DNA from 3 places in the Paraprevotella xylaniphila YIT 11841 genome. Region 3 is predicted to be linked to each of the others. Evidence: riboswitches for the same ligand, from Rfam matches in the RefSeq annotation. Region 3 holds a riboswitch; each other region holds the start of a gene.
What was found. Region 3 has a riboswitch for cobalamin ahead of E0E47_RS10760 (anaerobic ribonucleoside triphosphate reductase). Riboswitches for the same ligand answer to the same signal wherever they lie in the genome.

Region 1 (9,954 bases), 1.4 Mb from region 3:
ACGTCGTGCCCGATCAGGCAACCGTCGCCCAACGTGACACCTCCGTGGTCTTGGAAATGGCAACAGGCGTTGATGAACACGTGTTTGCCAATGGTGATGTTTTTCCCGAAATCCGTATAGAATGGCGGGAACGCCTTGAATGTTTCGTCCACGGGGCGGCCGATCAGGCGCGAAAACAGTTCACGCAATTCCGTTTGGCTATGGTAAGCGTTGTTGATTTCGCAAGTGATGTGCCGGGCCTCGTCGCTCATCTCGTCCATGAAACGGTAGATGTCGGGCGTGTCGAGGGGAAGGCGTGCATCCGCATGCTTTAAAAATTCATCCAATGTCATGCTGTTGTGTTTTGTTACTTCCTTTTTTGATGTGGCAAAGTTCGGGAGAATTTCAGGCTTGTGAGGTAGACAAATTACGGTTGTTACGCCCCTTATTACGGATTTTTATTGGAAAAATGCGGCACTTTGCATGGAATTGGTACGGAATCGCTATATTTGCCTGAACCTTTTTATAAACAACAGAACCCGATATGGAAGAATTTATCAAACTTGACACCGTGGACTGCTACAATAAACTTTATGGGGTAGAGACCCTGCACCCGTTGGTTTCGGTGGTCGACGCTTCAGAAGTCCAACGTGACCTTCCGGACAATGTCACGTTCAACTATGGGCTTTATGCGCTTTTTTTGAAACAGACAAAGTGTGGCGACCTGCGTTACGGCAAGCAGACGTATGATTACCAAGAAGGGACGGTGACGAGTTTTGCTCCGGGGCAGGTGGTGGAAGTCCGGAGGGATACGAGTGTCCGCCCTCAATGGCAGGGCTTGGTGTTCCATCCAGATTTGATACGTGGCACTTCGTTGGGACAGGACATCAAACAGTATTCCTTCTTTTCGTATGCTTCGAATGAAGCCCTCCATCTTTCCGAGGACGAAAAAGGCATTTACCGGGATTGCCTGTCGAAAATCAAGAGGGAGATTTCGCGTCCGGTGGACAAGCACAGCCGTCGGCTGATAGTCCGTAACATAGAGTTGCTTTTGGATTATTGCCTGCGTTTTTATGAACGGCAGTTTATCACGCGGAGCAAGGTGAACAAGGGGATTCTGTCCAGGTTCGAGGATTTGTTGGATGATTATTTCCAAAGCAACCTACCACAGACAAAGGGACTGCCCACGGTGAAGTATTTTGCCGACCGTGTAAACTTGTCGCCCAATTACTTTGGCGATTTGGTCAAAAAGGAGACAGGGCGTACGGCGCAGGAGTATATCCAAGGCAAGCTCATCGAGGTGGCCAAACAGGAGATTCTCGGTTCAGACCGCAGCGTGAGCGAGATTGCCTACCGTCTCGGCTTCCAATATCCGCAGCATTTCACCCGGATTTTCAAGAAGAGTGTCGGATGTACGCCGACCGGATACAGGGATTTGCCGGTTTTATAAGAGTAGGGGGACTGGCAAGTCGGGCGAGGCCGAAAATTTCGTATGTATCGGGTAATGGCAAAGACAGGAGTGAAGAGGGATAATAAGACATTGAACATAAAGACCGTGTGCGAATGTTGTCATTGTTTGGGCAGTAAGACGTTACATCCGCAGGTGAGCCTTATCAATCTGGAAAAGCCGGAATTGGAAGAGGATGCCGTGAAGTTTGAATTCTATGCCATCTTGTTGATAGAGGATTGTCCGGACGGTTGTTGCTGTTGCGGCCGGAAGTATTATGATTATTCCGTGGCCACGATGGTATTCCTTACGCCGGGCGAAATCTTCCGTATGGGCAAGGAGGACACGTTGCCTCCCAAGGGTTGGCTTTTGGCATTCCATCCCGACTTGCTGTTCCGCACTTCGCTCAAGAGCCACATCAAGAATTATACTTTCTTTTCTTATCGCAAGGAAGAGGCGTTGCACCTCTCCCGGCGGGAGACTTCCACGGTGGTTTGCCTGTTGGAGCACATAGAAGAAGAACTGCACCATCCGATAGATGTGCATACCGGTACCATCCTTTCGCGCCACATCGAACTTTTGTTGGATTATTGTACGCGGTTCTACGAACGTCAATTCATTACCCGTGAAAATAAAAACAAGCTATTGCTAGCCCGTCTGGACCGCATGTTCGATGAATATCTTGATTCCGGACGGTTGTCGGCAGGAGGTTTGCCCGTCTTGGCGCAGTGTGCCGCTGTGCTGAATCTGTCTGCGGCTTATTTTTCCGACTTGTTGAAGTTTGAGACCGGTAAGGGTTTGGAGGAATATTTTGAGTTCAGGAGACTGGATACGGCCCGGCGTTTGTTGTCGGAAGGCATGCATACACCGGCCGAAGTGGCTCGTTTGTTGGGGTATCCGAACGTACAATGCTTCAGCCTGATATTTAAAAAGGTGGTAGGGGTGCCGCCGGGTGAGTTCCGTTATTCACGGAATTAAAACCCTCTGCACCCGTGGAGTGGATGCAGAGGTCTTGAGGTTATAACGGCATGTTGCCGTGTTTTTTGGGCGGATTGCTTTGGTTCTTGTTCCGGGTCATCTCCAAGGCGCGGATGAGTTTCCGGCGTGTGTCGCGCGGCATGATGATTTCGTCCACCAGTCCGCGCTCGGCTGCGCGGTAAGGATTGGAGAACTCTTCTTCGTATGCTTCCACCGCCGTCTTTTTCTCCTCCTCCGATGCTTTACGGTAGAGGATGTTGATGGCACCGGATGCCCCCATGACTGCAATTTCGGCTTGCGGCCAGGCAAAGTTCACATCGGCACCGATCATCTTGCTGGCCATGACGATATAGGCTCCGCCGTAGGCTTTACGTGTAATCAGCGTGATTTTGGGAACGGTGGCCTCGGCGTAGGCATACACGATTTTGGCTCCGTGGCGGATGATGCCGTCATGTTCTTGTGCCGTGCCAGGCAAGAAGCCCGGCACGTCTTCGAACGTCACCAAGGGGATGTTGAAGCAGTCGCAGAAACGGATGAAGCGGGCGGCTTTGTCCGAAGCGTCGATGTCGAGCACGCCGGCCAGGAATGCCGGTTGGTTGGCGATGATGCCGACGGTTTGTCCTCCGAGGCGGGCGAAACCGATGATGATGTTCTTGGCAAAATGCGGCATCACTTCAAAGAAATATTGGTTGTCCACGACGGGTTCGATAACGTCTTTGATGTCGTATGGTTGGTTAGGATCTTCCGGAATCACCGTCTGCAAACTTTCCACACGGCGGTTCGCGTCGTCGCTGCAAGGCACGATCGGCGCGTCCTCCATGTTGTTGGACGGCAGGAAGCTGAGCAGTTCGCGGAGTTGCATCAGTGTTTCTTCTTCCGTCGGGTAGACAAAGTGGGCCACACCGCTCTTGCTGCTGTGCGTGTAAGCTCCTCCCAACTCTTCCTTGTCCACCACTTCATTGGTCACGGCCTTCACCACATCCGGTCCGGTGATGAACATGTGGCTGTTTTCGTTGACCATGAAAATAAAGTCGGTGAGGGCGGGAGAGTAGCAGGCACCTCCGGCACACGGGCCGAGGATGGCCGTGAGTTGGGGAATCACGCCGGAGGCCATTGTATTCTGGTAGAATATGGAAGCGTATCCCGCCAGGCTGGTGATGCCTTCCTGTATGCGGGCGCCTCCCGAATCGTTCAGCCCGATGATGGGTGCGCCGCTCTTCAAGGCCAAAGTCTGTACTTTTACGATTTTGGCCGCGTTGGTCTCGCTCAACGAACCGCCGTGTACGGTGAAGTCGTAAGCATAGACGAACACTTGCCGTCCGTCTATCTTGCCGTGACCGCACACCACGCCGTCTCCCGGAATCTGTTTCTTCTCCATTCCGAAGCGGGTGCAACGGTGGTTCACGAATTTGTCTATTTCGCAGAACGTATCCTTGTCGAGCAACATGCCGATGCGTTCGCGTGCCGTCATGCGGCCCGAGGCGTGTTGCTTTTCTATCTTGTCCGGTCCGCCACCCTGCGAAGCCCGTTTGTCCAATTCCTCAAACCGGGCATATAGTTCTTCTCTTTTCATGCTTCTTGTATGAGTTCTAATTCTATCAACGTTTGATTGTCTTGTACGGCCTCTCCCTCTGTCACGAGAATGTTTTTCACCCTGCAGTCCGAACTGACCTTATAATTGCTTTGCATCTTCATGGCTTCGAGTACGATGGCGATGTCACCTGCCTTCAACTCGTCTCCCGGCTGTACGGGGATGCTGACCACCTTGCCCGGCATGGGTGCCACGATTTTATCCGACTGGCGTTCGTCCGCATGCTTTTTCATGCGGAGGTACTTGGCCTGCGTGTCCACCACGTCCACGTGGTAGGAGCGGTAGAACATGTTCACGTCGTAGCTCTTTCCGCCTTCTCCGCGAATAAGTTCCGCATTGTAGGAATTGCCGTCGTGCAGGATGGAGCAACTACCGTTCTCGGCCATGACGATGTCCACTACACACGGTTTGCCGTCGATGGTGAGTTCCACGCGGTTTCCCTCTTTGTTTACCAATGTCACGTCCGCGACACGGTCTCCTATGTGCATTTCCATAAAATATCCCTTTCCTTATTATATACGTAATACTCCCTTTTGCAGGCCGAACTCGCGCCAACGGCTGATGGGGCGGGAGTCTGTCGTGCGCACGGGGCTGTTCTCTTCCAGGTTGAAGAGGTAGTCCACGTAGGCAGCAATCATGGCCATGTTTTCTATCTCTTCGTTCTCTCCGTTGCTGCGTTGCAGCGAACGGGAATATTTTGACAGGAATGAAGTGTCGTATTCACCTTTCACAAAAGCCGGGGCGTACATGATGCGGCGCAGGTAGCTGATGTTGGTTTTCAGTCCCGTGATTTTGAATTCATACAACACACGCCGCATACGTTCGATGGCAAACTGGCGGCTCGTGGCCCATACGATGAGCTTGCCGATCATCGGGTCGTAGTAGAGGGGGATTTCGTAACCTTCGTACACGTAGCTGTCGATACGCACGCCGATGCCGTTCGGCTCCGTGAGTTGGCGGATGATGCCGGGGCAGGGGATAAACCCGTTTTCCGTGTCTTCGGCACAGATGCGGCACTCGATGGCGTGTCCGCGTTGGGAGAGGTCCTCTTGTTTGAAGCGCAGAGGCTCACCGTCGGCCACGCGGAGCTGTTCTTTGACAAGGTCTACGCCCACCACTTCTTCCGTGATGGGGTGTTCCACTTGCAGGCGGGTGTTCATTTCCAAGAAATAGAAGTGGCGGTATTTGTCCACCAGAAATTCTATGGTACCGGCACCACGGTAGTTCACCGCCCGGGCGGCGGCAACGGCTTTCTCGCCCATCTCCCGGCGGAGTTCCGGCGTGAGGAAAGGCGAAGGGCTTTCTTCCACGATTTTCTGGTTGCGGCGTTGCACGGAGCACTCCCGGTCGAAGAGATGCACCACGTTGCCATGGGCATCCCCAAGTATTTGGAACTCGATATGGTGCGGCTCTTCCACGAATTTCTCCAGATATACCGTGTCATCCCCGAAGGAAGACATGGATTCCGAACGGGCCGAGTCGTAAGCCTCTTTCACTTCGTCTTCGCTATGGATGAGGCGCATGCCTTTTCCGCCGCCACCCATGGAGGCTTTCAGCATGACGGGAAAACCGATTTCCTTGCAGATGCGTACGGCTTCATCGGCGTCTTTCAGCGGTTCGGCAGTGCCTGGCACCACCGGTACCCCTGCCGCCATCATGCGTTGGCGGGCTGCAATCTTGTCTCCCATGGCTTCCATCGTGTCGGCTGTCGGGCCGATGAAGATGATGCCTGCGGCCTCGCAACGGCGTACAAATTCCGCATTTTCGGACAGAAAGCCGTAACCGGGATGGACGGCGTCGGCTTTGCATTTTGCGGCCACTTCGATGATACGGTCGATGTTCAGGTAACTTTCGTGCGACTCGGCCGCGCCGATGCAGTAAGCTTCGTCGGCATACATCACGTGCCTTGACGTACGGTCGGCCTCAGAAAATACGGCCACGGTACGCAGACCCATTTCGCGGCACGAGCGCATGACCCGCACAGCGATTTCGCCACGATTGGCGATCAAAACTTTTTTAATCATCTTTGTTTCATTTATCCTACATGTTCTCCTAACCCACGAGCAAGAACAGTTTTTTAACGAACGGCAGGTCTTCTGACTCGCCCCCTTCCTGAAACCTTCCCGGCCTTGAGAAACAAACGGCCAGTGGTGATGGTGCTTTTTCAGAAAGTTCACGGAGCATCACAGCAGCGGGACTGTCCGGGATTTGCACCCGATTCCCTTTTAATCCGTGCGCAAGGACTTGCACACAGAACCGATTCTTGTGCAAAGGTACGTCTTTTTTCCGTTACAGCCTAATGGTTTCAAAAGAAATTAATTTTCCGTAGGGCGGAAGATGTCGGGTGGGCTTGTAGGGAATGTCTTTTTGTTACTGTATGGGAGGATTTCAGTCCCAAAAGACAGCGTTTTCGTTTTATCTGACAGGCCAAAAACGGCTGAACCGTAGCATATAGAGCCTCTTCTTGCATATTTATACGGTATATGCGTTGTTGTTTTGCATATCTCCCGCATATATGCAATTCAATCTCAAGAGAATGGAAAACCATTCGGCTGAAAGCGGAAAATCATTCTCCGCATGTCGGCTCGTGTTTCTCTTTCAAACGCCGTAAAAATGTCTTTTTTCCGGCAAATTTCCGGCTTGCAAACCGTGTGCCGGCTTTATTGGGTTGCTTTTTCCGTTCCAAAATCCGGTGGCATCATGCAAGCCGGATGTGTCTTTAGGCTTACGCACCGAGCCGCTTCATGCGGAAGGAAAGGCATGGACGGGTGACAGAGGATAAATATTCTTGCGTAAGGGTTGTCATTTTGTTATTCCTGAAGGGCTGTATGGTTGCGTTATTCTTGTCGCAGCCTTTGCCTGTGTGCGAATACGCAATTCTTGGGGGTGTGGAAATGACATGGTGTCAGAATGTCAATGGCATGCCGGGTTTTGGATTTAATATTTTTTAAGTATAATATAATGTATTCCGATTGGTATTTTATGAGGTTCGTTCGTATATATATTATATTCACGTAAAGTTGGTAGTATGAATAAGATATTATGTGGCGCGTTGGGAGCCTTCTTCGTTTCTTTTCCCATGCAAGCGAAAATACTCGTGTATCCGAAGATAGAAGACCAGGCCGTTGTGGACGACAACCGTTACAAGGTGTACGTCAGGGAGGCCGGGACGGAAAATGCCTGGCGGGAGTTACAGGTTTTTTCAGTGGAGGTGGACATGGACACGCAGAGCCGGGCTGCCATGGCGCAGTTCGACGCAGACGAGCCGGTGGAGGTGAAGGTCGTGGCGCATGGTTTACCGGTGGATGACGTGAAGATACGTCCTCTTTCGCGAGGTATATCATATAATAAGGTGGACGGGCACGCCTTGACGTTCCGCCTGGAGCGTCCGGCCAAGTTGAGTGTGGAGTTCGGGGGCGACCGTATGGGTAATCTCCATTTGTTTGCCAATGCTGTGGAGACGGAGACGTATGACGGAACAGGGGGCGAAGGCGTCGTGGTCTGGGATGGAGGTTCGAAAGACATTTTCCGGAAAGATTGCCGTCTGATTTATTTCGGTCCCGGCGTGCATAAGCCCAAGGACCTGCCCAACGATGAGATAGACGTACCGAGCAACTGCACGGTTTACCTGGCGCCGGGGGCCTTGGTGAAAGCCAAGCTCAGGGTGGACAGGGCAAAGAATGTGCGGATTGTGGGACGAGGGATGCTGTTCCAGCCTTTGCGCGGCGTGGAAATCACCCGTTCGCGCAACGTGCACGTAGAAGGCATTACGGTGGTCAACCCCCGGCATTACACCATAATGGGCGGAGAAAGCCGGAAGGTGACGGTCAGGAATGTGAAGAGCTTTTCATCCCGGGGGTGGAGCGACGGGATTGACTTGATGTGTTGCCATGACTGGTTGGTGGACGATGTGTTTCTTCGTACGAGCGACGACTGCCTGGCATTTTATAATCACCGGTGGTGGTTTTGGGGAGGGACAAGCAACCTGACGGTGCAGAATTCCATTTTGTGGGCCGATGTGGCGCATGCCATTAACGTGGGAGGCCATGGTGACGACCGTTCCCCGAAGGGGGAGACGCTTCGCAGCGTAAGGTTCCGCAACATAGACGTGCTGAACGTGGATGAGGATGACGACAACTATCGTGGAGTGATGGCCGTATGCGTGGGCGACAAGAACCGGGTGGAGGACGTGTCGTTCGAGGACATCCGGGTGGAAGACTGCGAAGAGGCGCGGCTGATAGATATCCGGGTTCTTTTCAATGAGAAATATAACCGTGAGCCTGGCGGTCCGATTCGCAACCTTGTCTTCCGTAATATCCGCTACCAAGGTGAAAGGGGAAAAATGTATCCTATGCGGATAAAAGGATATGACGCAGGCAACGACGTGTGCGGCGTGCTGTTGGAGAATGTCACGGTAGACGGAAAGAAACTGACGGGCACGGAAGGGATAGAGATGAACGGGTTTGTTTCCGATGTGGAAGTAAGGTAGGGAGCTTGTCTTTCGTTTTGTTCATGAAAGCGTGGATAGGTTTCTTTTTTGTCACAAGAAGTGTCTTTTTCTACGTAAATAGCGAAATAAATTGCAAGTATTCGCATTTATTTGTACCTTTGCCCACTAATAAGGTTTGAAGAAAACGATTGTCATGGAGCAGTTGAAACACGAATGCGGGATCGCTATGATACGCTTGCTGAAGCCCTTGGAGTATTACCAGGAAAAGTATGGTACTTGGATGTATGGCTTGAACAAGCTTTACCTTTTAATGGAGAAACAGCATAACCGCGGACAAGAAGGAGCCGGGTTGGCTTGCGTGAAGATGGAGGCGAATCCCGGAGAAGAGTATATGTTCCGTGAACGGGCGCTGGGTACGGGTGCCATTACCGAGATTTTTTCCTCCGTGCAGTCCCGGTTCAGGGATTTGGGCGCGGAACAGCTTGCAGACGCCACGTATGCCAAACGGCAGCTTCCCTTTGCCGGTGAAATTTATATGGGCCACCTTCGGTATTCAACGACCGGAAAGAGTGGCCTTTCTTTTGTCCACCCGTTTCTGAGGCGCAACAACTGGCGGGCGAAAAACCTTGCGCTGTGTGGCAATTTCAACCTGACGAATGTGGATGAGGTATTTGCCGGCATTACGGCCAAAGGACAGCATCCCCGGATTTATTCCGACACTTATATCATGTTGGAGCAAGTGGGGCACAGGCTCGACCGCGAAAGCGAACGCCTTTATGCCGAAGCCATAGGGCATGGATTGTCCGGCATGGATATCACGCATTATATCGAGGAACGCATCGACGTGAACAACGTGTTGCGCACGGCAGCTCCCTTGTGGGATGGCGGTTATGTGGTGTGCGGGGCGACGGGCAGCGGCGAGATGTTTGTCCTGCGTGACCCGTGGGGTATCCGGCCGGCCTTTTGGTATAAAGACGATGAGGTTTTGGTCGTGGCTTCCGAGCGTCCTGTCATCCAGACGGTTTTCGCGTTGGAGACGGAGCAGATACACGAACTCATGCCGGGGCAGGCGGTCAGCGTGCATAAGGACGGGGAGATGCGTTTGGAACAAATCTTGCAACCCAAGGAGGTGAAAGCCTGCTCGTTCGAACGAATCTATTTCAGTCGTGGAAGCGACCGCGATATTTACCTGGAGCGTAAGGCTTTGGGCATGCAGTTGCGCGATGCCATCCTGAAAGCCATTGGCGGGGATTTGGAACATACGGTGTTCTCTTTTATTCCGAACACGGCGGAAGTCGCCTTTTATGGCATGTTGGATGCTTTCAAGGCGTATCTGAACCAAACCAAGATTGCCCAGATAGAAGCGTTGGGACATAAGCCCACGCATGAGGAGCTCGAACGCATCCTGAGCCAGTATATCCGTAGCGAGAAAGTGGCTATCAAGGACATCAAACTGCGTACGTTCATTACGGAAGGCAACAGCCGGAACGATTTGGCAGCGCATGTGTA
Region 2 (9,954 bases), 1.2 Mb from region 3:
TACAAATCAAATTGCAAAGCAAGGCCACCGCCCCGCCGCTCAACAACGTCACCGGCAAAAGGGCATTGTGGTTCGACGTCCCCAACAGCAACCGGGCCACATGCGGCACAGCCAACCCGATGAACGACACCGGGCCGCAAAAAGCCGTGACCACAGCCGTCAGGATTCCCGTAACCACCAACAACATGCTGCGCGTACGACGTACATTCACCCCAAGGTTCTCCGCGTAACGTTCTCCCAACAACAAGGCATTCAGCGGCTTAATCAACAGGATGGACATCAGCAACCCGAGTGAGGTGAAAGCCGCAAACCACGGCAGTTGTTCCAACGAAACGCCCCCGAAGTTGCCCATCCCCCAAACCATGTAAGAGTGCACGCCTTCGGCCGTGGCGAAGAAATTCAGCAAGGAAATGGCCGACGAGGCCACGTAGCCCATCATGATGCCGGCAATCAACAGCATGACGCTGCTACGTATCAGCGTGGAAAGAAAAAGAATCACCCCCATGACCAACACGGCACCGACGAAAGCACCGGCCACCACGGCCAGAAAACCGGAAAAAGAGAAAGTGCCGGCCGACACCATTCCACCTCCGGCCAACATGACCAAGGCCACCCCGAGACTTGCCCCCGAACTGATACCCAAAATCGACGGGTCCGCCAACGGGTTGTTGAACACCGTCTGCAACATCAGGCCCGAGGCGGCCAAGGCGGCCCCACAGCACCAGGCCGTCACGCACAAAGGCACGCGGGATTCCCACACGATGAACGACCAAGCTTCGTTTTCCACCGTCCCACCCGTCAACGCGCCCCAGACCGCTCCGGCCGGAATGTCCACCGAACCGAGCAGCAGGTTAGCCGCCGCCAACATAAAAATGACGACGACCAATATCCCTCCGCACACATATCCTTTACGCTCCACCGGAATCATCTTTTTCAGTCCGCTAATTTACGAAAATATCTGCCACCTTCCGCCTTTGCCACGTCCGGATGGAATATTTTTATCAAATCTTCCAGCAACCATTCGGGATGGAAAGGCGTTTCTTCATAGTATGGCACCCTCCCGGTATTGCAGCCGTACACCCGCCGTTCACGGAAGGCCCGGAATCCGGCGTATGGCGCATAATCGTTTTTCAGATTCCGATAGGTCTTATCCTCCGGCATGTTGTACTTAATCAGCCAAATGTCGGCATCCTTCGCTTTCTCATACACCGTCTCAAAGCTCAGGGGAGACGAGCCGCTGTTCTTCAAGTCACGGAACACATAGTCGGCACCGGCATCGGCAAACGTCCGTCCGACCGTACTGCGTCCGCCCGGCACATACCACGTGGCTCCGGACTTCAAATCGGCAAACACGGTAGGCTTGTCTTTCATTCCGGCCACTTTTCCGGCCCACTTGAGATAATCGGCTTCTACCCGGGCAAACAAAGAATCGGCCTCGGCTGCTTTTCCGAACAACAGGCCGTAGAAACGCATCCATTCGGCACGCCCCAACGAAGAGGTTTCCATATAGTCGGCACATTCGATGATGGGAATGTCCAACTTGCCCAACCGGCCATATCCCCCGCTGTTTTCAAACGGAGAAAGCATCACAGCATCGGGATGCAACGCCATAAGCTTCTCGATGTCCGGATTCATCCCGCTGCCCAAATCCGCGATACGTCCCGTGCGGCATCCCTCCTTGATGTAGGGCAGGTCGATATACCGGAGGTCGCACACTCCGCCCACGGCAGCCAGTGCCCCCAACTCTTCCATCAACCCGCAATGCACAGACGAATAAATGACGGCTTTCTGCAACGGCACGCGTACGACCGTCCCCTGCGGCAGACTGTCGGGCAATGGCTCGTCTCGTCCGACCAACACATACGTGTGCAGTATTTCCAACGTATCCCACGGATTTCTCAGCGTAGCCACCCGGTAACCGTCGTAAGACACAACCTTCAGGTTCTCTGCATACTTTAAATCCAACGTGTCACCGCCCTCGTCCAAAAAGGAAGCCGTCTTGCCCCCGTCCTTACAAGAGGACAGAAGCAAAACGGCAAACAAACCATAAAAAAGGCTACTTACCTTCATCTCCTTATTTTGTGACAAACACCATCTTCGAGGTGGACATTCCGGCTTCAAACGTACGTTTATAAGTTCCATCCGCCCCGTATACATGTACGTCGGATGCAGCACCGTAAGGTACGTCAAACACATACACATCGCCAGATGCTGGATCAACAGCCAAACCGTTGGCACTCTGCAAATCAGCCATGTCCATAAACTCTTGCTCATCTCCTGTCTTTAAGTCACGGACGTAAGCACGAGCCACTTCCGGCATATAATACTCTGAATAAAGGATGTACATTTTCTCCCCGGCATTCGCGATATAAGTTGCACGGCACACCTGTTCCACTTGGTCTGTTTCCGGATCGAGACGTTGCATCGTACCGTAAATATACTGGTCCGGAGTCAAGGACGGGCTTCCTGCATAGTTGCCATTGGACACGAAGTATACATACCCGTCTTCTGCCGTGATGCACTGGGTATAAGGATTGAGCATCACTTCAATATCCTTCAGCTTGGTGAAAGAAGCTGCATCAACCACAGCCAACCACTTTCCTTTTGAATACCCCGAAATATTGACATACAGTTTGCCGTTGGCGGAGGTAATGGCCTCGGGATGGTCATAACCTGTTTGTGCCCCGGCATCTATAAGATTCAGTTTGCCATCGATGGCCATGGAAGTCGTATCGATACGGGAAACCGTCCCATCGTATGCTGTAAAATAAACCTTCCCCTCACACGCTGCCATGTAGCGAGGCTCAACCGGAGTACCGTCTTCGGTAGCCACCGGAATGGATTTCAGAACCTTGCACTTACGGTCCATGATGACAACTTTGGAAGAACCGCTCACCGTCACGTATATTTTCGAACCATACACACAAAGGTCTTGCCCCAAGTCGCCAAGCCCTTCGCCATTGGCAGCCGCATAAAGGTCTTCGCTCAACTTTCCGGTCTGAAAATCCAAATATTGGATACTGGCATCATTTCCACCCCAATTTCCGGTATTCAACACATAAGCTCCCAAAGCGACCACGGGGGAAGGAACCGCAGTGCTGTCACTTCCATTGGCACCGCCTCCATTTCCACCAGTCTCTTCTCCCGGCTTTCCACCATCTCCAACCGTGTCATCATCCTCGCTACAAGCGGTAAAACACCCTAAAGCCAGAGCCATTATGGCCCATTTACACCATTTCATTTTCATTTTTTTCGTTATTAAAAGTTTATAAAGAATATGTTATTGCCACTTTAAAATTCCTCCCGGGCATCGGATAGTAACGCACCACCTCATAATTTCTTCCACCCAGATTGGCCGCGTCCACCTGCAGGCGCAACTTATGATCCCTGAACCGGAAAACACGGTACAAGGAAAGGCTATGATCGGAATAGGCATTCACGAGATTGCTCTTTTTGTTTTGCGGCAGACGATAGCGTTCACCGCTCCATGCCACATTATATGCCAGGTTCATCCACGGCATTTCAAGTACCACACTTCCACCTCCGGAATGTTTCGGCGTATAGGCAATCTGATGACGCCACAACTTGCTACCGCGTTTCGTCACGTCTTCCGCCTGCATGAAACTGTACGCTCCTGTCAAACTCAAATTCCAAGCTTTTGCCAAAGCCCATTCGGCAGCCAGATTGGCATCCACGCCGTAAGTCTCCACTTTGCCTACGTTGGACATTTTCCATACGAACATCGTCGGAACTGCCACAATCTTGTCTTTCACCTTATTATAATAAGCATCCAACGAAAAGCTCACGTAATCCGCCACTTTTCCCATACGTCCGGCCCAGGTGGTCCCTATATTCCATTGGCACGTTGTTTCCGGACGCAAGCGGCTGTTCCCAATGAGCAGATAATAGAGGTCATTGAAAGTCGGGACACGGAATATGTCTTTATAAGACACGCGCAAACGCCAACTCGCCTTTTTCACAGGGCGCCACGCCAGGCTTACCGCCGGAGAAAGCCGCTTACGGTCGTCGGCAGCCATCCCTAAAGAAACTCGTTCGGTAATGAAAGTATTCAGTAAGGAAGCCGTCACCTGAAACTGCGGTTGACGGTATTGTGCTGAAAAGGCCGTCAGACTGGTATAACGTTCCGGGTATTGGCATTGGTCCAACGTCGTGGCCAAATCGTTATACACAAAATCCTGCGCCAACGAAAAAGAAAGGTTTTTCACGGGCATCGCCCATAACGTCGCGGTCAGGTAGGTCTCCGTCTGGCGAAAACGGCCTTCCGTCGGCCCGGCAGCCTTCTTGTCCGTATCTTTGTTCCAACTATAATTGAACTTCCCGGAAGCCTTCAGTTTCCACTTCTCCGAAAAACGGTTCTCATACCTCAACTGGCCGAAATAATTACGGTCATAAAGCCGTTCCGCCGCATAGGGATTGTCATATACGACACTACCGGGCAATCCTCGACGGGAATCGAACAGATACCCCTTCACATCCAAATCCTGACGTTCTGTCAAATGGGCAAAAAGATTCACCTCCGCACGGTATGCCCCTATGTCGCTATTGTTACGCCGTCCTTTTATCTGTTTATCCAAGTTCATCATCGTAAAATGATAATTCCCGTCGGCACGTAAATATTCACCGTAAAGAGAACAAGACAAACGCGGCGTGAACCGATGGGCATAGAAGAATGAGGGGTTGGCCAAACCGTAAGACCCCGCCTTCACCTTTACCGAAAGAGTGAAATCCCGGCCTTCAAAATCAGGCCGGCTCGTTTCGATGCTCAACGCACTTGCAGCAGCCAACATGCGTGCCGTCTGATAAATATTGTCGCTTTGCCCGATAGTCAACGTCAATGAAGAAACATTATCCAACGAGAAACGGGAGATGTCCACCTGTCCCGACTGGCAATCCCCTATGGCCACACCATCGTAGAGCACGGCTGTATGCTGTGCGCCCAGACTGCGTACGGAAACAGTTTTCAACCCTCCCACACCGCCATAATCCTTCAGGGTCACCCCCGAAAAATGCCGTACGGCATCCGACACGTCCAACACGCCCATACGTTCCAACTCCGCCTTATCAAGCGTCTGCACAGGAGCACCCGAACGTACGGTGGCAGGCAAAGCCTTCTCGGTCACCGTCAGACCTTTCATCTGTTTCAGCCCCACATCCACGCTATCTGCACCATTTTGTGCGAGCACGAACACAGTCTCCATACAAAATGACACAAGCAACCATCCTCTCATTTTATGAGATTCCTTGTATACGCCCATTTATATCTTCATTCTTCACTCAAGACACCTTCCTCCCATCCCACGGAGATTCCGGCATGACTACGTTTTGCAGGTCTTCTGACTTACTCCGGCTTGTTGGCCTTCCCACCTTATTATTATAAATAAGGAAGTGGCTTGAGGTTTGAAACAAACCGCACAATGAGTTCACAGCAGCGGGACTGTCCGGGATTTCCACCCGATTCCCTTTTCATCTGCCGACCTGAAAGGGCTTTCCCATAGGCCGGGCAGAACAAAACGTTGCAAAGTTATTAAAAAAATCAGTATCCCAAGACCTTTTCATTGATTTATATCAAGAAAAGGGCATTTAAATGATAACAAATGCCCTTTTACTTGTTTTGCAGGAAGAATCGCCGTACCTTTGTAATGTCATAAGGAACAAAAGATATTTAGTTTTTAGGTATTTAGCTCCGTGAAGGAGCAATGTTTAGGTAAAAGATTGTTAGATTAAAAAAGAAAGGTAAGAAGATTATGACAGGATTAATGATTATCGCAGCGGTCGTAGTAGCTATGGCAGTTGCAACAGGTTCAAAGAAGAGCAACGGTAAGTTCTTGGGTTCAAGTACTTCAATGTTGTTCGGTAATAAAAACCTGAATGCAGGTGCAGCTTGTTAAGTGCAATGCACCTTAGTTTGAAACCAATTAAATTTTTGATAAGGTAAGGATGTCTGGAATAAGGCATCCTTATTTCTTTTTAAGATACGACGAGATTTGAGTAACTTTGCATGGAAATATGAGCGTGAACATGAAACTATCCCCCGAGATTGCCATTATAGAAGCCAACACATTGACCTGTATGGGACTACGCGGCCTCATTGAACGGATGATGCCACAAGCTGTCGTCCGCACGTTCAACAGTTTTGAACAACTGATGCGCGACACACCGGACATGTATTTCCACTACTTTATTTCAGCCCAGACCCTTGTGGAGCACAGCGCCTTCTTTGTGGAACGGAAAGAAAAAACCATTGTGCTTACCAATGGGACAACCGGCACCCCTCAAACCTCCCACTTCCATACGTTGAATATCTACCAAAACGAAGACAATATGGTGCGTGCATTGCTGCAACTGCAACAGTATGCGCATGCTCACGGACGACATCTGCCCCAAGGTATGAGGAAGCCCATATCGGGAACCACAGCCTATACCGACCCCAACGGACTCAGTCATCGCGAAATCGAAGTGCTCATACTCATTGTACGCGGACTGACGAACAAGGAAATTGCCGACCACTTGTGTATCGGCACTACCACCGTTATCTCCCACCGCAAGAACATCATGGAAAAACTCAATGTCCGCTCCGTATCGGGACTGACTATCTATGCCGTCATGAACGGGTACATAGAGGCCGACCGCATCTGAAGAGTATTCCTTATAAACTTTTAGTTCTCTCCAATCAAAACCAATCTATTTCCATATTTTTTCCCTTTCCATTGCTTCTTTCATATTCTTGCAATTTAAGCCCTGCTTCTTTTTTAAGATATCCCGTCAAAGAAGAAGGTACTTTTTCTTTCTTCCCTACTATTTGATGAGCCTTCTCCAACATTTCCAAATCCCGTCCCTCTTTTTCATACAACCCCATCAACAGATATAAAGGGTAAATACGGTGGGGAACTCTATAATAAGCCTTATAAAACATTTCTTCAGCCTCCTCAAACCTGCCAAGAGCTTGAAAGTTTTTTCCCATGAGATTAAAAAACATGGGGTCAGAACTTCGTTTTGACCCTTCATTTAATATTATGTTGCTTTCTTCGTAATGACCATTATACGACAAACACATTCCATACTCAAAAAGGAAACCAACATCTTTCTTCAAATCGGGATACAAAACCCTGTAACAATTCTCTATGCCCTCATATTTTTCCCTATCAAAATATGGCCGCACCATATCCCAATGCCTCACGGCCACCCACGTTCGGTAAGATTTATTAAATCGGATACATACCATCGTACCCATTCCAATCAAAACCAACAAGTCACACACCAATCCAACCTTTCCATACCTTTTCTTTTCATCAAGCACCATTGGCATCCACGCAGCCCATAATAAAATAAACAAAGATAATAAGCATGTGGCAAAATATCGAAGAGGATAAGAAAAAAAAGAAACCACCATAAAACTCACCATTGCACCACATAACCCGACAACCTCAACATTCCGACACCTAAGAAGGCGTATATAGATATAAGCCATAAGGCACAAACAAGACAAAACTCCCGGCAGTCCAAGTTCTATCCATATCTGCAAATATTCATTATAAGCATAATCCGGGGCACCAGCCAACATTTCCTCATCCTGTGTCCCTTTCTTATCCCGAAAATACGCTTCTTGTGCTTCCCCATAAACATACGGGAAACCGCCTATCCCCCCCCCGGAGAATATCTGTTGTTTAGCCACCGGATAAGAGATTTTCCAGATGAACAAACGACCGTCTGCCGAATCTTTTTTCAGCACATACATGCCATACAAAAAAGGAACACAAAGAACGAATACAGCCAACAATACAAAACACTTTTTTATCCACGCACACTTCATCCGTAACCAAAACATTGACATCAAACTGATTACAGACGCCACCCAAGCTGCCCGACTTACACACATGACGAGTATGACTACGGAAAACAAAAGATAAAAAGCAGAAAGATAAAAAAGCATATTTGTAACCTTTTGCCCATGTCTAAACCTCACAAACAACGCATAGTCCAAGGCCAAGGGCAAAATAAGGACAATCAAACCCATCTATATAGTGCCATGCTTTGCCCTCATCCAATATCCCTATTCCAATGGGATGTTATATCCCTTGTGGAAATCCTCGCTCTGATAAGCCTTATGCTCATCCCAATAGACCAAAGAGCCTCCGCAAGAACCATACAGCCGCCCGTTCACCTGGTCATAACCGACAGTATGGGAACCATTCACTTCGATGGCCTGCCCTGCTTTCTGCATATCTTCTTTTATGACCTGCACGCTGTTTTGGGCTTTGTCGTACACGCACCACACTGTCACTTTCACTTGGGCTTCGGGATAGTCCTTTGAATGGAACACGATTCCTTCAATTTTCCTGAAAGACAGATTTTCATCTATTTTCACGTAACTGCACGTATTCCACACGATAGTGGAATCTATTGGCGCAGGTAACGCAAAAGTGAGCATTTCACCCGCCCCGTCTTGCTTCCCACGAACCTCCATCTTTTCACAAGCCTCCGCCAAACTTTCGTAAAGCCTACGTTTCTGTTCTTTGGACAAGTCCTTTTGTAGAACGGAATAATCCACCTGGTAATATCGGGATGCCTTTTTCCACAATTCGTATTCTTTTTGGGTTGTTTTCTCTTTTACCCAATCCGGCATAGAATCAAGGGGGCAGAAAGAAGAACCGGTCTCCTTGTCCAATGATTCCCCGGACTTTGGAGCAACCTCGCCCTGAGCCAAACACACTTGCCCCAAAAGTACCAACAATAAAAATACAACTTTTCTCATGACTGCTACAATATATTTTGCTTTTTTCATCGTTCTCTTTTTTTTAGTTTTTAAATATCTGTTCACTCTACACACTACCATTGCATTAATGTTTCATTCCATAGGCAATATTCTTATTCATGTTCCACATATATTTAAATCTCACATCGCAAAGTTAAGCATACTTTTGAGTAGAAACCAAATATTTGAGTTTGCATTTTCAGATATCGAGATTTTTTCTATCTAATTGAATATGTACAAGTTACAAAAATCCTATCAAAAAAAGAATTTGCATCGTATTTTGAAAGCTAAATTTTTGGTATTTATTTTAGCTTTAAGACCACTTTTTATAAACAGGTACTATACTTAGGCAAAACATTAAACAAACCTTCGTGTTACCATCTCTTTACCCCCACACAACCTTACCCAAGATTCGCGTATTTCCACCCCAAACCCGACGTGACGGTTTCGGAGCGATTCTCACGCACCGGACGCAAAACACATCGTATCCCTTTCGCTTCCGCACACCTGCAATCTGTACGACCTGGGCAGATTTCGTCCGCAGGGCGTGCTGCCATGTGTCAGCCTACGGCACGTTCTGCCTACAAAACGACACTTCGTTTTTGTCATCCGAAAACCATCAGTTAGACGAAAAAACGGCATTTTCAGCACATTTTCATCTCGTCCGGCTTCAAACTCCTCCACTTCCTGCGGAGAAAAACCGGAAAATCTGCGGAGAAAAAAAATGTTTTCTCAGCCGAATGAAAAATTTTCTTCTTCATAAAAAACGGGAAATTGAAGGTAAACGCGCACTGAATCCGTCATTTTTCACATTCGGCAACGGTTTTACAGTTCCATTAACTCCTGTTTTGGCGTGAAAAAACAAGGAAAAACAGAATAAAATAGAGGAAACCGCAGGCCAAGGATAAAGAAAACAATATACAAAATCTATTCCATGACCACTTCCGTATGCCTTTGCTTCCGGCGGAAAATCCTAATAAATAAGGATTGCCCCACCCGACGATTCATCGTAACTTTGCATCCCGAAACAAAAACCACGGATGGACAGATTGAGCATCATATCAGCAATATTATTCCTCTCGGGCGCAACTTCATACGCGCTCCCCATCGAGGAAACGGCAGAAGACAGCGCACGGGTAAAAGACATCGAAGAGGTGGTCATCGTATATTCTCCCAAAGAA
Region 3 (9,954 bases):
CCCGATGACGTGGCCAATCCCACCTTCACGCCGTCTGCAGGCAGCGTGGACAAAGGCACTACGGTCACGATAAGCACCACCACCCCGGCTGCTTACATAGTCTATTCCCTCAATGGCGGAAGCCTGCGCACGGAAGAATCGCCCGTCTATGTGGAAATCACGGAACCGACCACCATCGAGGCTTATGCCATGAAAGAGGACAAGATTAGCGAAACGGTAAGCGCGACCTACACGATTGTCAGCACCCTTCCGGACGAAGGCGTACAGACGTTCAAAAAAGTAAATTCGACAGACGCACTTGAAATAGGCAAACGTTACCTGATAGTGTGCGAAGACAAGAACAAGGCCATGGGAGCCATTCAAAATGATTTCAGGAGTTGCGAGGACGTTACCATCGAAACAGGCCAAATCCGCACGGAAGTAAACGGCAACGGACAGCCGTTCCAAGTCATCCTCGGCGGCCAGGAAGGTGCCTACACCCTGTATGATGCCACCGCAAAAGCTTACCTGTCGCTGACTTCAGACAAAAACAAGCTGCACAACTCAGGCGAGGCCGGCAGCAAAAACGCACAGTGGACCATCACCGTAAGCGGCGGACAGGCTTTCATACAGAACAACGCCTACAAGAGCCGCACCATCCAATACAACGCTTCATCGCCCCGTTTCGCCTGCTACACCAACGGGCAACAGCCCGTAGCACTCTACGTGAACACGACCTCGGGCAGCGGCATCAAGGAAGTAGTAGCAACGGAAGATTCCCTTGTGGACGTGTACACCATCAACGGGCAGCTCGTGCGACAAAACGTACAAGCATCACAAGCCCTGAACGGGTTGAAAAAAGGCATGTACGTCATCAAAGGAAACAAAGTATTGGTAAAGTAAAACAACTCTGTTCCCATACCCATCTATAAACGACCACATCCCGCCACGCCCCCGATAAGAACGTGGCGGGATGCGTATTAGAATGCAGCCCTATTATCTCATTGCGCGTACAAAACGACTTCGCCCTCGCGCAAAGAAGCTTGCACGTCAATCAGCCGTTGGTTGCGGCTACCGCGAAACAACGCGTCACGGTCGCGTAAGGATTCCACGTATGGCCCGTCCACCAACACATCAATGTATTGCAGCAATTCAGCCTGCCACCGGTCGTGCAGCAACCGTTCGAACTTATAACCGGTATAACACCAGATGTTTTTTCCGGTCTCCCGTTTCACGGCTTCTGCCAGTTCGGCAAATCCTTCCGGTTGGAACATCGGGTCGCCACCGCTGAACGTCACGTCCGCAAACTCATCGGGCCGGATGACCTGCATGATTTCCTCCGTCGTCATCAGGATTCCGGCCCCGATGTCCCACGACTGCGGATTATGGCAGCCGGGACAGGCATTGGGACACCCGGCGGCATACACCGTCGTACGGAATCCCGGTCCGTCCACCGTTGTGTCCTCAACAATCTTTATGACTGAAATCATCGTCGTTTATCGGTTTTCATGCACCACACGGTCATTCAGTTCGGCCAACTTGGCCTTGTTCCAACGGTCGGTCGTCCCGACCAAATAACCGGTAATGCGTTGCAGGCGGTCTATATGCCCACTGCCGCATTTGGGACACACTTTCATCTCCGGTTCGGCATTCTCATACCCGCAAGCCATGCAACGGTTACGGTTGTGGTTTACCGACCCGTAGCCGATATTATACTTGTCCATCATGTCCACCACGCGCATGATGGCTTCCGGATTATGGGTGGCATCCCCGTCGATTTCCACGTAGAAGATGTGGCCGCCCCGTGTCAGGTCGTGATAGGGTGCCTCAATTTCGGCCTTATGACGGGCACTGCATTTGTAATACACCGGCACATGGTTGGAATTGGTATAATACTCACGGTCGGTAATACCCGGTAAAACGCCGAACTGCTTGCGGTCGCCCCGGGTGAACCTTCCGGCCAATCCTTCAGCCGGAGTGGCCAACACGCTGTAATTATGTTGGTAGAGTTCCGAGAACTCGTTAGCACGGTCGCGCATATAGGTCACGATCTTCAGGCCGAGCTGCTGTGCCTCTTCCGACTCTCCATGATGCTTGCCGGTCAAAGCGACCAAGCATTCGGCCAAACCGATGAAACCGATGCCTAACGTCCCCTGGTTAATCACCGGAGCTATCGTATCGTTGGGCTTCAGCTTCTCGCATCCCAACCAAAGCGCACTCATCACCAACGGGAATTGCTTGGCAAAGGCTGTCTTCTGGAACTCCATACGCTCATGCAACTGACGGGCCGTGATTTCCAACATGTGGTCGAGCTTGGCAAAGAAACGAGCGATACGTTCTTCTTCATCTACAATCTCCATGCACTCGATGGCCAGACGCACGATGTTGATGGTTGAAAAAGAAATATTTCCCCGTCCGATAGAAGTCTTCGGCCCGAAACGGTTTTCAAAGACGCGGGTACGGCAACCCATCGTAGCCGTTTCATACAGGTAACGTTTCGGGTCGTCGGCACGCCACAGTTCATGCCGGTTGAACGTGGCATCCAAATTAATAAAGTTCGGGAAAAAACGACGGGCTGTCACCTTGCAGGCATATTGATAAAGGTCGTAATTGCGGTCGGTAGGCAAATAACTCACGCCCCGCTTCTTTTTCCAGATTTGAATCGGAAAGATGGCAGTTTCGCCGTTGCCCACCCCTTCGTAAGTACTACGCAGGATTTCGCGGATGATGCAACGCCCCTCGGCCGAGGTATCCGTACCGTAGTTCACGGAACTGAACACCACCTGATTCCCCCCACGGGAATGGATGGTATTCATATTGTGGATAAAGGCTTCCATAGCCTGATGCACCCGGGCCACAGTCTTGTTCATCGCATGCTGGAGGATACGTGCGTCGCCGGTCAGGCCATCCAGAGGACGAGTGACAAAGTCGTCCACTTCCTTATGATATAAAAGAGAGTAGTCTTCGGCGTTCAACTCCTCCAAGACCTTCACTTCTTCGATGAAACTGGCACGCACGAAAGGAGCCAGATAAAAATCAAGCGCAGGAATAGCCTGGCCGCCGTGCATCTCATTCTGTGCCGTTTCCATGGAAATACAGGCCAAAATACTGGCCGTCTCGATACGTTTGGCCGGACGGGACTCCCCGTGTCCGGCAGAGAAACCATGCTTCAAGATGTAGTCGAGCGGATGCTGCACGCACGTCAAGCTTTTGGTGGGATAATAATCCTTGTCATGGATATGCAGATAGTTGTGCTTGACCGCCTCTTTCACCTCTTCACTCAGCAGGTAGTCGTCTACGAAAGGCTTGGTGGTCTCGCTGGCAAACTTCATCATCATGCCGGCCGGCGTATCGGCATTCATGTTGGCATTCTCGCGAGTCACGTCGTTAGACTTGATATTGATGATTTCCAGAAATATGTCACGTGTCTTGGCCTTGCGGGCAATGCTGCGTTGGTTACGGTAAGCGATATATTTCTGCGCCACATCCTTACGGCGGCTTTTCATCAATTCCATTTCCACGGCATCCTGAATCTCCTCCACCGTCATTTGTGCCTTGCCACGGTTCGTCACGTGTTCGCATATCAAATGAATCAGCTCTTCATTCTCACCGGCCTCGGTGTGTACCATGGCCTTGCGTATGGCATCCCCGATTTTCCGAGCATTGAAACCCACGATGCGCCCGTCCCTTTTAACAACTGTCTGTATCATATTGCATTTATTTTCCGGGCCGAAAAAGTCCCGGCCTCCTTTTTCTAAAAGAAGCCCTGTTTCTCCGGCATCTAAAATTTTGTATCTTTCTTATTACGTTCCCACCGTCATCCCCTTGTCCCCGGAGTCCGTACGGCTATGTCACAGGCAGGTCTTCTGACTTACTCGCGTTTCATGTCCTTCCCGTTTCGCCCGACGAAACAGTGGATGCAGCATGTCATGAAACGTATAAAAGAGTTCACAGCAGCGGGTCTGTCGGGGACTCTCACCCCGTTCCCTTTTCACCCTGTCGGCCGACTGGCAAACAGGGCACCTGAACAACGGCAAAGGTACACCTTTTCCTTTTTTCGTGCAAGTGTTCTCGCTGTTTTTATTTTAAAGTTTCCAGATTTTACAATCCGAAAAACAATTAAAAAACTTATAATCATTAGATTATTAATACAATTTACCAAAACGAAAAGGCCAAAAGTTTCCCAAAATAAAAAACATGTATGCAACAGGATCAAATCAGGTCTTCGGAAAGGACAAGCCTTATGTCACAAACCGAAAGAAAACCTAAGCCCGAATTCCAAATTAAAATTCAATGGTTTCTCCTTATAGATATTGGAAACAGAACTTCCATTATCAAAATAGTAGCTCACTCCCGGCTCCACATACAAACCTACCACTGACGACAAGTTAAGCTGCATCCCGGCGGCTGCATTTACAGAATATTGCCAAGGTTTTTCCCGTACATCCTTATGTGTAGATGACTTTATCCGACCTTTCCACGTATAATCCGTTTCCGTATCTCCATCCACGCACTTCTCGGCCATTCCTCCGGCCGACAGATACAAATCCATCCACCGTTTCTTCCACAAACTGGCCTTAAAGTTCAAGGGAATCCCTACGTATTGCAGGGATTGCCGGACCTCATAACTATAATCTTCTCCAGAAGAAGAAAGACTTGACGAAAGATAAGTATAAGAAAGACCGCTTTCTATACCGAACCTTTCGTTTACGGCATAACAGGCAGACACGCCGAACCTGACGGGCTGCTTGTGTTTCATCGGGACAACGCCATCCACATACCGATGGGCAGACCTTATGGCCGTCACCGGAAATTTTCCACATTCCATCGCCTCGGGGTGTCCCCAAGAGGGGATAGTTCCCATCAGGACAACTCCTCCGTTCCCATAATTCATTATCGATTTTCCTGGAGTATTGGATGCAAAAAGACTCACAGCCAACCAATGCGACCTTTCTTTCTTGACCTTTCCGACGTTTGGAACCGACCCAGGATAACGGCCTATTCCATCAGGATAAGGCTTTCCCGAATTTCCATGGCTATCTTCAGGAATCGTTTTTTCTCTTTCAGCCAAAAGTTCTTTTCTCTCTTCAGCTAAAGCCTTCCCACCTTCTTCCGATACGGCAGGCCGGTCGCAAGCCACTATATCTTTCCCGGACGGTTTACGACGGCATGGCTCCTTTTCCACGCGCTGCACTTTTGCCCAAAAGGCATCCGTCGGCCCAAGAAGAACGCCTTCGGTTGGAATGCGATTGTCTGCAAAAGACATAAAAACCGGCTGACACACATTCCTTCCCAAAGGCACAACTATCGCCAACGCTGCCGCAATCCCGGCCAAGCGCAGCCATACGGTACTCCTCCCACGAGAAGAGGAGACGGACAGGCGTTGCTCTTCCAAAGCCTTGTTTATCCCGTCCCACAGCCCGTCGGGAGGGGTGACCTCGTAACCGTCCAGTTTCTTTTGCCATTCATTCAACCATTTATCTTCCATTGACCTGAGCTTTATATCTTTGAACTTCCTTTGCCAACACCGCCTTTGCCCGATGCAGTTGCGAAGCCGATGTACTCTCTTTTATATTCAGCATCGCCGCAATCTCCTTATGGCTCTTCCTTTCGAACACATACAAATTGAAAACAGCCCTATACCCTGCCGGTAAACGGCAAATCATTTCCTGAAGAACTTCAGACGGAATGTCCCCCGCATCCGGCTCATCCTCGACCGTGTCCGGTACGTCCCATCCGTCGCCAAGGGATTCCAACTGCCGGCCGCGCTTCAAGAATTTCAATGACTCGTTCACCACAATACGTACCATCCATCCCCGGAGAGAGCCTTCACCCCTCCACTCGAAACCGTGAATGGAAGTGAATATCTTCACGAAACAATCCTGAAGGACATCTCTCACATCGTCCATACAAGCCACATAACGGGAACACACGGCTGTGAGGCAACCTGCATAGCGACAATATAATAATTTCATCGCTACACGGTCGCCCCGCTGTATACCTCGAACCAAATCCTGTTCGCCTTCGTCTCCGATACGCGTCATGCTGAACGAACGGTTATCTGTCCCCTAATACTATCGTAACGCACCTCCTCTTTGCATTTGTTCTATTTGTTTTGCCACGTTTCCTGTCTTTTTACGGGTACAATAATCAAACTCTGCCGTCCTCCTTCCCCGGAACGACCGCCAAACCAACGTCAGCTTGACCGTGCGCCCTCCCGTATCGGGAAGCTTCCCTAAATCAAAGGCCACAAGCGCATCGCTCCGCCAACTCCCCGCATCCCCGCAAGCATCGTGACGAAACTCCACCTCATAGGGATTCTCCGGATTGCCCCCGGTCAATAAATTCACCTTATGGGGAATCCCCCTGCTGCCCCACAAAGTAGAGAAACGCAGAGTCAGATAACCGTCTTCCGCCACAGTCACCCAATCGTCTACTATCTCCACAGGGTCATTCCCGTATAGCGAATCGTTCACCAAAGCAGAATCCGGAACCGTTTTTTTCGTCAGGATGCTGTCCATCCAGTTTACATAGACTGCACGCGCACGGGAATGCCTGTCTTCGTCTACGTCCGTAAAATGCACCAAAGCTCGCACCTCCTTTTCTCCGAAAGGGGAAGAAGACAGGTTGACCGGCCAAAGCGTTGTCTCATCATCCAACTGCAAGAAACAGGAATCCGTACCGCCCTTGACCGTCACCAAAGCATTCGGACTGAGATAAGGATACCATACATAAACCTCACCATCGTCATCCGAACAAGACTGAAACAAAACCGGAGCCAATAACAGGAAGGCCAACAACCATAAGACATGTACTTTCTTCATTTTTCATCCAATTTAAAAATCCGACATTCTATTTATCAAACTGCGAACCGACCAAATCCTTGCTCATTCCGATGAAAAATAACGTTAAAAACCAACCATAAAAAATAGGGATGTACCATTTTCATCTGATACATCCCCTGATATTCCCAATACAAGAATTACTTGTTCTTATAATTCCTCAAACCAGTCTGCAAGAAATCTATATATTTGTTGACATCCTCGTCGTACGAATATGACTTGTTCAACGGTTTGCCTTCATTGTCGAGCAACACATAGAACGGTTGGGCATTGGCCCCGAACTTACTGCGCTGCAGGTAGCTCCATTTGTCACCTACCGTACGCAAAGTACGTTCCTGCCCGTTCTCAGTCACCTTGATAGGTTCCGGCAACTTAGTCTTTTCATCCACATACAGCGTGATCAGCACGTAATCATTCTGCATGATATCCGCCACCTTCTGGTCGGCCCACACAGCCAACTCCATCTTGCGGCAATTCACGCAACCATATCCGGTAAAGTCTATCATCACGGGCTTACCTTGCTGGCGCGCATATTCCATCCCGGCATCATAATCCATGAACTGGGCTTTCACCTCGTTCTCATAAAGGTTGAAGTCTTGCGTGTTCATCGGAGGCGAAAAGGCACTGATAGCCTTCAGCGGTGCTCCCCACAAACCGGGCACCATGTAGATGGCAAAAGCGAAGGAAACCAAAGCCATGAAGAAACGGGTGACCGAAGTACGGTGATTGACCACTACATTACCGGACTCGTCATATTCGTCTTCATCATGCGGGAAACGCAACCAACCTATAAGATAAGCACCCAACAAAGCAAAAATCACTATCCACAGACTCAGGAAAGCCTCACGATCGAGGATATGCCATCCATAGGCCAAATCGGCCACCGACAGGAACTTCAAGGCAAAAGCCAATTCCAAGAAACCGAGCGTCACCTTCACACAATTCATCCAATTACCGGATTTCGGCATCGTCTTCAGCCAGGCCGGGAACATGGCAAACAACGTGAAAGGCAAAGCCAAGGCAATGGCAAAACCCAACATGCCGACGGTCGGGGCAAGAATACTGCCCGACGTGGACACTTCTACCAACAGGAAACCGATAATCGGCCCCGTACAGGAAAAAGAAACCAAAGCAAGGGTAAAAGCCATCAGGAAAATGCTCAACAAACCTGTTGTTGATTCGGCCTTACTATCTACCGCATTACTCCATGAAGAAGGCAACGTAATTTCAAAAGCACCGAAGAAACTGGCGGCAAACACCAACAACATCAGGCAGAAGAAGATGTTGAATACCGCATTCGTGGACAGGGCATTCAAGGCACTGGCACCGAAAATACCGGTAATCACTAAGCCCAAAAGCACATAAATGACCACTATGCTCACGCCATACGTCGCCGCATCGCGGATACCTTTGCGTTTGTCTCCCGAACGTTTCAGGAAGAAACTCACGGTCATCGGGATAATCGGCCATACACAAGGGGTAAGCAAAGCGACCAAGCCACCAAGGAATCCCAACAGGAATATCTTCCACCAAGCCTGGTCGGCTGCATTGGAGGCGTCTTCACCGAAAGCAGCCAACTCATCAATGACAGGTGTCCAATAATCGCTTGCCGCCACAACGGCATTACCACCGGCCACTGCAGAAGGCACGGAGTCCGCCACGGACAAGCCCGTGGCAACCGTATCAATCCCACCGATGACAGGCGCATCTGTTTTTTCCTCCTTCTCCACCACCGATGCATCCGCAACTTTCTCTTTCTGTTTCTGAGGCTTTGCCACAGCATTTCCGGCCGCAGGCTTTCCGCTTCCGGAGAAAGCAAACTCCACATTAGTCGGAGGCATGCAATTCTCATCGTTACAAGCCCCATAGTTCAGATACCCTTTCACGGAATAAGTAGCGTCCGTAATACGTATTTTCTGCACGAAAACAGCCGTATTCTCCATATAGCTGACTTCCATCCCGAAAAGATTGTCGTATGCCTTATGCACTTTTCCACGTGCCGTCAGCTTACCTACCGGCTCCACACCTTTCTGTTCATCGAAATTAATAGTGGCCGGAGTCGGGCCGCCATCCGGGATGTCCGTAGAATAAACATGCCAACCCGCTTCCGCCTTTCCAGTAAAAACAATCTCGAATTCAGATTCAGACAGTTTCTTTTGGGAAACAGAAAAACTCACCGGGTCGTGAAACTGTGCCCACAGCGGCAAGGTCATGACCCATAACAACAGTAATGAGGTTATTTTCTTCATCATCAAGAATAAACATTTTAAGGTGCAAAGATAGTAAAACTGCAAGGGGGATAAAAGCAAAGTCAGAAAAACCTATATGTTTTTACAGTTTTTTTTAGAATAGTATCCTTAAAAAGCCGAACTAAAAAAGGTCTGCCCAAATACTCGGACAGACCTTGATGTTATGTTTTACTGTAAAATTACAACTTCGGACCTGCTGCAACCAAAGCCTTGCCGGCTTCGTTACCCGTGAACTTCGCAAAGTTCTTGATGAAGCGGGCTGCCAAATCCTCAGCCTTCTTCGTCCACTCTGCAGCGTCAGCGTAAGTGTCGCGAGGATCGAGGATCTTCGAATCAACACCCGGCAACTCCGTAGGAACAACGAAATCGAAGTAAGGAATAGTCTTCGTGGGAGCCTTGTCGATAGAACCGTCCAAGATGGCATCGATGATACCACGGGTATCGCGGATGGAAATGCGCTTGCCCGTACCGTTCCAACCCGTGTTCACCAGGTATGCCTTAGCACCCACCTTGTTCATCTTCTTCACGAGCTCTTCAGCATATTTCGTAGGATGCAAGCTCAAGAAAGCAGCTCCGAAACAAGCAGAGAACGTCGGAGTCGGTTCAGTGATACCACGTTCCGTACCGGCCAACTTGGCAGTAAAACCAGACAAGAAGTAGTATTGAGCCTGTTGGTCGTTCAAGATAGAAACGGGAGGCAATACACCGAAGGCATCAGCCGACAGGAAGATTACCTGCTTTGCGTGAGGACCCTTGGAAATAGGCTTCACGATATTTTCGATGTGGTAAATAGGATAAGATACACGTGTATTTTCCGTTACGCTCTTATCTGCAAAATCAATCTTGCCGTTAGCATCTACCGTTACATTCTCCAACAAAGCGTC

Region 1: another riboswitch for cobalamin. It lies ahead of accC (acetyl-CoA carboxylase biotin carboxylase subunit); the one in region 3 lies ahead of E0E47_RS10760 (anaerobic ribonucleoside triphosphate reductase).
Region 2: another riboswitch for cobalamin. It lies ahead of E0E47_RS15685 (TonB-dependent receptor domain-containing protein); the one in region 3 lies ahead of E0E47_RS10760 (anaerobic ribonucleoside triphosphate reductase).

The regions. Positions count from the first base shown of each region.
Region 1 is NZ_LR215980.1:1,156,012-1,165,965, reverse strand. It holds gene E0E47_RS04790 (DapH/DapD/GlmU-related protein) at 1-332, opposite strand, end outside; gene E0E47_RS04785 (helix-turn-helix domain-containing protein) at 524-1,429, shown strand; gene E0E47_RS04780 (helix-turn-helix domain-containing protein) at 1,484-2,404, shown strand; gene E0E47_RS04775 (acyl-CoA carboxylase subunit beta) at 2,445-3,977, opposite strand; gene E0E47_RS04770 (acyl-CoA carboxylase biotin carboxyl carrier protein subunit) at 3,974-4,489, opposite strand; gene accC (acetyl-CoA carboxylase biotin carboxylase subunit) at 4,508-6,019, opposite strand; cobalamin riboswitch at 6,065-6,271, opposite strand; gene E0E47_RS04755 (glycosyl hydrolase family 28 protein) at 7,024-8,484, shown strand; gene E0E47_RS04750 (amidophosphoribosyltransferase) at 8,639-9,954, shown strand, end outside.
Region 2 is NZ_LR215980.1:3,713,130-3,723,083, reverse strand. It holds gene E0E47_RS15700 (iron ABC transporter permease) at 1-928, opposite strand, end outside; gene E0E47_RS15695 (ABC transporter substrate-binding protein) at 934-2,070, opposite strand; gene E0E47_RS15690 (DUF5074 domain-containing protein) at 2,075-3,241, opposite strand; gene E0E47_RS15685 (TonB-dependent receptor domain-containing protein) at 3,267-5,276, opposite strand; cobalamin riboswitch at 5,328-5,547, opposite strand; gene E0E47_RS17390 (hypothetical protein) at 5,766-5,909, shown strand; gene E0E47_RS15680 (response regulator transcription factor) at 6,040-6,657, shown strand; gene E0E47_RS15675 (O-antigen ligase family protein) at 6,692-8,035, opposite strand; gene E0E47_RS15670 (hypothetical protein) at 8,072-8,803, opposite strand; gene E0E47_RS15660 (TonB-dependent receptor) at 9,814-9,954, shown strand, end outside.
Region 3 is NZ_LR215980.1:2,529,736-2,539,689, forward strand. It holds gene E0E47_RS10750 (endonuclease) at 1-882, shown strand, start outside; gene nrdG (anaerobic ribonucleoside-triphosphate reductase activating protein) at 981-1,469, opposite strand; gene E0E47_RS10760 (anaerobic ribonucleoside triphosphate reductase) at 1,476-3,689, opposite strand; cobalamin riboswitch at 3,819-4,021, opposite strand; gene E0E47_RS10765 (porin family protein) at 4,226-5,467, opposite strand; gene E0E47_RS10770 (RNA polymerase sigma factor) at 5,457-6,023, opposite strand; gene E0E47_RS10775 (NigD1/NigD2 family lipoprotein) at 6,054-6,803, opposite strand; gene E0E47_RS10780 (protein-disulfide reductase DsbD family protein) at 6,962-9,070, opposite strand; gene pckA (phosphoenolpyruvate carboxykinase (ATP)) at 9,250-9,954, opposite strand, start outside.